Regions from separate parts of the Vallitalea maricola genome, predicted to be linked through region 1. Evidence: riboswitches for the same ligand, from Rfam matches in the RefSeq annotation. Region 1 holds a riboswitch; the other holds the start of a gene.
What was found. Region 1 has a riboswitch for cobalamin ahead of AACQ14_RS01040 (cobyric acid synthase). Riboswitches for the same ligand answer to the same signal wherever they lie in the genome.

Region 2: another riboswitch for cobalamin. It lies ahead of AACQ14_RS11150 (hypothetical protein); the one in region 1 lies ahead of AACQ14_RS01040 (cobyric acid synthase).

What each region holds. Positions count from the first base shown of each region.
Region 1 is NZ_BTPU01000003.1:2,786-6,656, forward strand. It holds gene AACQ14_RS01030 (magnesium chelatase subunit D family protein) at 1-505, shown strand, start outside; gene AACQ14_RS01035 (alpha/beta hydrolase) at 663-2,090, opposite strand; cobalamin riboswitch at 2,261-2,436, shown strand; gene AACQ14_RS01040 (cobyric acid synthase) at 2,637-3,871, shown strand, end outside.
Region 2 is NZ_BTPU01000033.1:5,452-9,322, reverse strand. It holds gene AACQ14_RS11150 (hypothetical protein) at 1-1,417, opposite strand, end outside; cobalamin riboswitch at 1,583-1,731, opposite strand; gene AACQ14_RS11145 (hypothetical protein) at 1,907-2,125, opposite strand; gene AACQ14_RS11140 (FadR/GntR family transcriptional regulator) at 2,380-3,084, shown strand; gene AACQ14_RS11135 (CidA/LrgA family protein) at 3,172-3,522, shown strand; gene AACQ14_RS11130 (LrgB family protein) at 3,519-3,871, shown strand, end outside.

The sequences.
Region 1 (3,871 bases):
AACAAAACAACGAATGAGGGCTGTAAAGTCAGCAATCATTTCAATGTTGAATGATGCTTATCAGAAGAGGGATAAAGTAGGGATGATTGCTTTTAGAAAAAATAAGGCTGAAGTTCTACTTCAAATAACAAAAAGTGTAGATATGGCAGATAAGCGGCTGAAGAATATACCTACAGGTGGGAAAACCCCTTTAGCTTCTGGTTTATATGCAGCTTATGAATTGCTAAAATCTTATAAGGTAAAAGAACCGGATATGGAGCCTTTGATAGTACTCGTCACAGATGGCAAAGCCAATGTCTCATTGAACAATGGTAAGCCTATAGATGATGCCTTACATATGGCTGGGATAATAAGAAATGAAGGTATACAAACTATGGTTATAGATACTGAAAGTGGTTTTATTCAATTAGGGTTAGGTAAAAAATTATCAGATGAAATTAATGGAGAGTATTATAAATTGGAAGATTTGAGAGCAAAAGAATTAACCAGCATTGTTAAAGGATAAGGGAGTTACAATTAAATTCAAGTTTTTTATTATTATTTAATATATTATAATTACATAACAAGTATGTATAGGTTAAGAGATTAATAATAATAAAGACTCTGTTTAAGTTGAAGATTAATTAAACAGAGCCTTTATTATGAAAGTTTCATATATAATATTAGTTTGAGTTATTTAGGAGAATCCATTCTGAAATATCATCAATAACATTATTATCCACCTTAGAAGGTATAAAATATTCATCAGGATTAGGGGTACCTTCACCTTTTATGAACAGATGATTAAGTCCGTCATATAATTTCATTGTTACATTATCTTTTGACTCCAAGCTTTCTTTCCACATATTAAAGTCTTCTAAAGTAACTTGATAATCTCTTTTACCTTGTAAAAATAGCATTGGTTTAGTAATATCTTTTGCAACTATAGTAGGTTTATAATCTTTTAGATCAAGGTAATAAGCTTTGCCTACTCCACCCAAATCTGCTGATGTATAATTACTGGACTCATCAATATTTTTTACTTTATCATAAACACTCCTATAATAATTAATTTGTTGTTGTTCTTCATCAGTAATCTTACCATCTAGATTAGATAAATAAGGTATTTGATATACCAATAAATCTTCCAAAGGTCTAGCAGGACCAGCAAATACAATATAACCGCTTGCATCTGGAATCTCATTAGCTATACGAGGCATCAAGTAACCACTGAGACTATGACCAAGTACATAAACACCCGTAGCATTAATATCTTTGTTATCAAGAATATAATTGTATGCATATACCACATCATCTATGGTTTCATCATAAACGGTCAATTTCTCTTGTTCTGATATCCATTTATCACGGTGAGCAAATACTCTTTTATCATATCTAAGAACTCCAATACCTTTACTTGCAAGTCCGAATGCAATATCTCTAAATGGCTTATTAGGTCCTACAGTTTCATCTTTATCTTGTGGTCCGGAACCATGTGCAAGAATGACAATAGGATATTTATCTTTATCTTTTGGAATAGTTAACAATCCAGGAAGTCTGTACTCTTCTTCACCAAATTCCACAGGTATTTCTTTAACATTTTCAGGAACACTTACTTCTTTTACATCCTGAGCTGGTGTTAAGGAAAAATTTTCAATAACCTTATCTTGGTTAAATGATACAGTACAGTTGATATTGGATTTACTATACTTATTTGTTATAATAACTATTTTATTATTATCTTTTTCTACTACTTTTGTGGATAATACTTCTTCAAACTCACCAGCTAAACCATTAATCTGACTATCTGCTGATTTTAACATTTCTACATTAATTATCTGTTTTAATTTAGCAGAATAATTAAAGTTGTTACTAATGAATTCAAAATCTTTATCCATAAAAGCATTATTGAGGCTTGTAGCAATTTCCTTTTCGGTACCATCTACCAATGCTTCATTATCTGATTGACCTGTATCAGATGTATCATCTTTTATATCTGATTGTTCATCATTAATTACGTTTTTGGTATCTTCATTATTTTCTTGTTCAGTCCCTTTGCAACCAACTAATATCATTGCAATTATTGTTAATGAAATAATAAATCTTTTCATGTTTATATCACTCCTTATGTGCTTATTAGATTATTAGACAAACATCTAAATGATTTTACTTGAGTATAATCCAAAAACTTAATTATGTCAAGTTATTGATTTTATATTTATTATAGAATATAATGATTCCATATATATAATTTAATATATGCTCACCATTATTATTTATAATATGTAAAAGTGAGTAAAGTAATCTATATTTATAAGGAAACTGGTGAAAATCCAGTACAGCCACCGCTACTGTATTTACTACTAATGCAATAAAAGCCACTGAATCAGCATTTGGGAAGGCATTGCATTAGGCTAATGTATAAGTCAGGATACTTATTTGGATTACTATGTATATTAAATCCAGATTGCGTGTGGAGATATGGGTTTGTTTTAATGTATATTTATGGTACATAAATCAATTCTGATAAACATTTCTGCAAACATTATCCCCCATTGGAAACAAAAAAATGTAAGTTCCATATTACAATCAATAACTTGATAAAATATAAAAAGTACTAAATAAAATGCATCTATAATAAAAAATGGAGTGATAAAATGAATAATATTATGTTTCAGGGAACAGCTTCTACCGTTGGTAAAAGTATACTTACTGCTGCTTTGTGCAGAATTTTAAATGATGATGGAATTAGTGTAGCTCCATTCAAATCACAAAATATGGCGCTAAATTCTTTTGTAACAGAAGACGGGAACGAAATGGGCAGAGCTCAAGTTGTACAAGCTGAAGCCGCTCGTATAAAACCTACTGTCGAAATGAATCCAATCCTACTAAAACCAACAAGTGATGTTGGAAGTCAAGTAATATTGAATGGTAAAATATTCAAGAATATGTGTGCAAAAGATTACTTTGGTACAAAAGCCGGATTAAAAGACCATATAGTAGAGGCTTACAACAAGTTACAATCCAAGTATGATGTCATTGTATTAGAAGGAGCAGGAAGTCCAGCAGAAATTAATCTTAGGGAAAATGATATAGTCAACATGGGTATGGCTGAAATGGTAGACGCTCCAGTAATTCTTATTGGTGACATTGATAAAGGTGGTGTATTTGCCTCAATCTATGGAACAGTCATGCTTCTTGAACCGGAAGAAAGAAAAAGAATCAAAGGATACATAATAAACAAATTCAGAGGTGACGAAAAAATTCTCCAGCCAGGCATAGATATGTTCTATGAAAAACTACAAATACCATGTCTAGGAGTCATTCCCTTTGAACCATTAAAAATAGATGATGAAGACAGCGTTACAGAAAGATTTGATAGAAAAGCAGAAGGAGACATCATAATTGGAGTACTCCGTTTACCATACATGTCCAATTTCACGGATTTCACTGTCTTCGAATTAGAAGAAGGAGTATCCGTAAGATATATAAAAGAAACCGAAGATTTTGAAGGCATAGACCTATTAGTCATCCCAGGAAGTAAAAATACCCTCAAAGATATGGAATACATACATAATTCATCCCTAAAAGCAGGTATCTACAGAGCTCACAGAAATGATATCCCCATAATTGGTATATGCGGTGGCTATCAAATGCTCGGAGAAACCATAACCGATGAAAAAGGCGTAGAAACTGTCATGAACAGTATAAATGGTCTAGGTCTTTTAGAAATAAAAACAGAAATGGAAGAAATCAAACAAACAACCCAAATAACAGGAAACATAATGCTGGAAATCCCCTTCGCAAAAAATTCCTGTAACCTAAAAGTAAACGGATACGAAATCCACATGGGCAAAACTTACCTAATGGGCGAAAGTACTCCTCTAATAAA
Region 2 (3,871 bases), on a different contig from region 1:
AACCTGCTATATCATACCAAGTATCAGGATTTCCTTCACTATCAGCCTGAGCTACTTGAATACAACCTGGTTCAGAATTATTCCAGAAAGCATTACCATATACTATAAAATCCACACCATATTTATTATTAGGGTCGTTATCAATATTTTTCATATCAAATACTGTGTATCCACCAAAAAATCCTAGTGATACACCTGTAGATGCAACATTATCTGCTAATAGTTTAATACCATCTGTACCTGAAAGATAGATGTCTCCCCATCCACCAACAGTTATACCTTCATTAGTAAACTGACCAGGAGCAGGTAAAAATGCGTAAACAGATGGATCTCCTGCAACTATAGGAGCATCACAAGTGAAGACAAAATCATATGTTCTCTCTGCACCATTTTTTGCAACTTTGATTGAGAAACTATGGTTTCCTGCTGTACTTGCAGAAATTACATTACCTGCAAATGAAATATCCGAGTCAGTAGTACTATAAGATATTGTTGCATCACTTGCCATAGCAACAGGTTCTATAGTGAAAGTAGCTGGAATAATGTCACTACCTGTAGTAGATATCAAAGTATAGCTTGGTACATAGGGATCAAAAGGAACAGATACTGCTACACTTTCATTAAAAGTTACTTTGCTAAGAAGTATATCATTATTAATAGAAGCATCAATGATAATTTCTCCCAAAGCTACTTTTTCGGTAGCTTTCACAGCATTATCTGAACCATTTAATGCATTTACTGCATTACTTGTATTAATACCAAAGGAATCAGCAATAGCTATAACTTTTTCTAATCCTTCGTTTAGCTGTGTTGTATAAGCATCATAATTAGCTACAACTTCTATAGGCATATAAGTACTAATACCGCCAGTACTTTTCATTTCAATACCAGCATAATCTGATAGCTTGACTGGAGTTGTTAATGGAGTACTTGAGTTTTTAGGATTAACTGCTACATTTGCATCTCTAACAAATGGTACAGACATGTTAATACTTTTTTCTAAACCTTTCCAAGTATATTCTTTACCATCTAGAACTTTAATTTTACCATCTACAATTATTAAACTATAATCACTAATTGTAGCTAGTACATCCGTTTGATAGTTATCTATTGTGTAATATTGTATATATGCATTATCTGGAACGATACAACTACCAGGTGCTACATCTCCCATTTTTCCGTTAATTTCATATAATACTGTCCATGGATAGCTTTGACCTGTAATACGAGTATATATACTTTCTACTGTGTCACCATCTTGTGTAGTTACTGTAGGATTTGGATTTGCCGCACCAGATAAATAAACTTCTACATTTGTAGGTGCTGCTGCTTTTGCAGTAAGAGGCATCATTGTAAGGATCATTGCCACTGCAAGTAAGATTGCACAACTTTTTCTTTTGCTTCTTGATAAAATCATTTTCTTTCCTCCTCGAATTTTGCTTACTTAGTCATATGTTCCGTGCACTAAAAAGGACACTCCTACGAGCGCCCTGACATACTTGGTTTAGAACATAAAGATTCCACCTATTTATGCCTTCCAACCTCAGGGATTTGCATTACATTTTAACAAACAGAGTGAGAATATCCCGACTTAGCCATTTGCCACTTACACTGTGGTTTTCCTACTAAAACACCTTCCCGATTATTTCACAAGTAAAATGAAATTCTCAGTGGTATATTGTCCTTTCGTTGGCATTACGGTTGCTGAGACAGTGTCGGATTTTCACCGAAGAATATATAATATTCACTCACAACTAATTATTGTGACCTTCCTCTCAAACTGCCTTTATTAAATTTTTTTGTAAATACCTACAGTAGTACACTCGATACATATACTATTAGGTCCAAGAAAAAGCAAATTAGTATTTTCTGTTTCTCGACAGCTACATTGTAACATTTTGTTTGATTAATGTAAATAGTTATTATGATATATTTTAACTATTAAAAATTTTATCTGTTCTATAAAATCTTCTCCGTACTGTGGAATTACATAATATCTTATGTACATACCTGCTTTTTCACTTTCGAATTTACATTCCTCAACAAAAAATTCATAAAAATCATTTGCATTACTAACAATGACATTATCATTTAAAGCAAGCATCTCTTTCAGTATAGTTAGCATCAATAATTGCTGATTATTGCATAAAAACTTCCTCCTCATATTTTTGTAATATCTTTTAATAAGATTATCTTAATCCTATCTATTTAATAATTTTATAAAATTATGAGCATGTTTTCTATGGATTGTTTTCCTTATAGGTTAAATATTTTTACATTCTATTCATTCTTAATATTTTCTTTAATTACTTTACATATTAAATTGAATATAATAAAATATTATTTAATATCCATTCAGGATAAATATTATATTTAGAGGTGATTAATATTTTTTCTCCAGTAAAAAATAAGAAGATATATGAATATGTTATTGAACAGATCCAAAAGATGATTTTAGATGGTACGCTAAAAGAAGGTGATCGTCTACCTGCTGAAAGAGAATTAACTGAACTGTTAGGTGTTAGTAGAACTTCAGTAAGAGAAGCCATAAGAGCTTTAGAAGTTATTGGTTTAGTTGAAAGTAGACAAGGTGAAGGTAATTTTATTAGCGCAAACGCCTCTATTACTCTTCTTGAACCATTATCAGTTAAATTTATGTTAAGTAAAGGTAATACAAAAGAAATACTTGAACTTAGAAGATTATTAGAATTAGAAACCGCTTTTTTAGCTGCTAAGAAAGCTACAGAAAAAGATATTCAAGAATTACAAATATTAATTACTAAACTTAGCACAACTGATAATGAGGATCTATGTGCCAAAATTGATAAAGAGTTTCACTATAAGATATCAGAAATAGCAGACAATAGTTTAATTATAAATATATTGCTTTCTGTACAATACTTAATGGAAGCATCTATAATTGATGCAAGAGAAATGATATTGAAAAATCCAGAACAAAAAGATTTACTTGTTAAGCAACATGAGAATATATATAATTCAATTAAATCTCATAATCCCGAAGAAGCTCAAAATGCTATGAGAGAACATTTGGCATTTGTAAATAAAACACCTAAGAGCTCTTGATTAATATGTAATATCGTGATATTATATTTTTTAATATTGGTATGACCATTATACCACCATTATATAAATACTGAAAGAAGGAAGACTATGAAGTTACTTAGACAATTTGGCATTATAATAGGAATTTTTTTAATTGGTGAGATACTTAATAAGCTTTGTCATATACCTGTTCCCGGTAATATTCTAGGTATGCTGATTTTATTTGTATTACTAAGTCTTAATATTATCAAGGTTGAAACAATTAAAGAGGTAAGTGATTTTCTACTAAGTCATTTAGCATTTTTCTTTATTCCACCTGGTGTAGCGTTAATATCATCACTTGATACATTAAGTAATATATGGATAAGCTTTTTATTCATTGTAATCCTTACTACTATCATAGTAATGAGTGTCACTGGTTTAACTGTTCAAAAAGTCATGAAAAGAGGCAGAAAATGATGGAAGATTTTTTTAATAATCCTAGCTTTGGTATATTCATTTCAATTGTTATGTTTGAAATTGGTTTATACATAAATAAAAAGACCAAATTAGCTCTTATGCATCCACTTTTAATTAGTATTGGTTTGATTATTGGTGTACTATTGATATTTGGTATACCTTTAGAATCATATGAAAAAGGTGGAGATATGATATCATATTTATTAGGACCTGCAACAGTGATTTTGGCTGTTCCTTTGTATAAACAATTCCATTTGTTTAAAGAGAATACAAAACCCATTCTAATTGGGATTATTGTGGGTGTATTGACAACCATAACCAGTGTATTTGTGTTATGCAAAGTATTTGC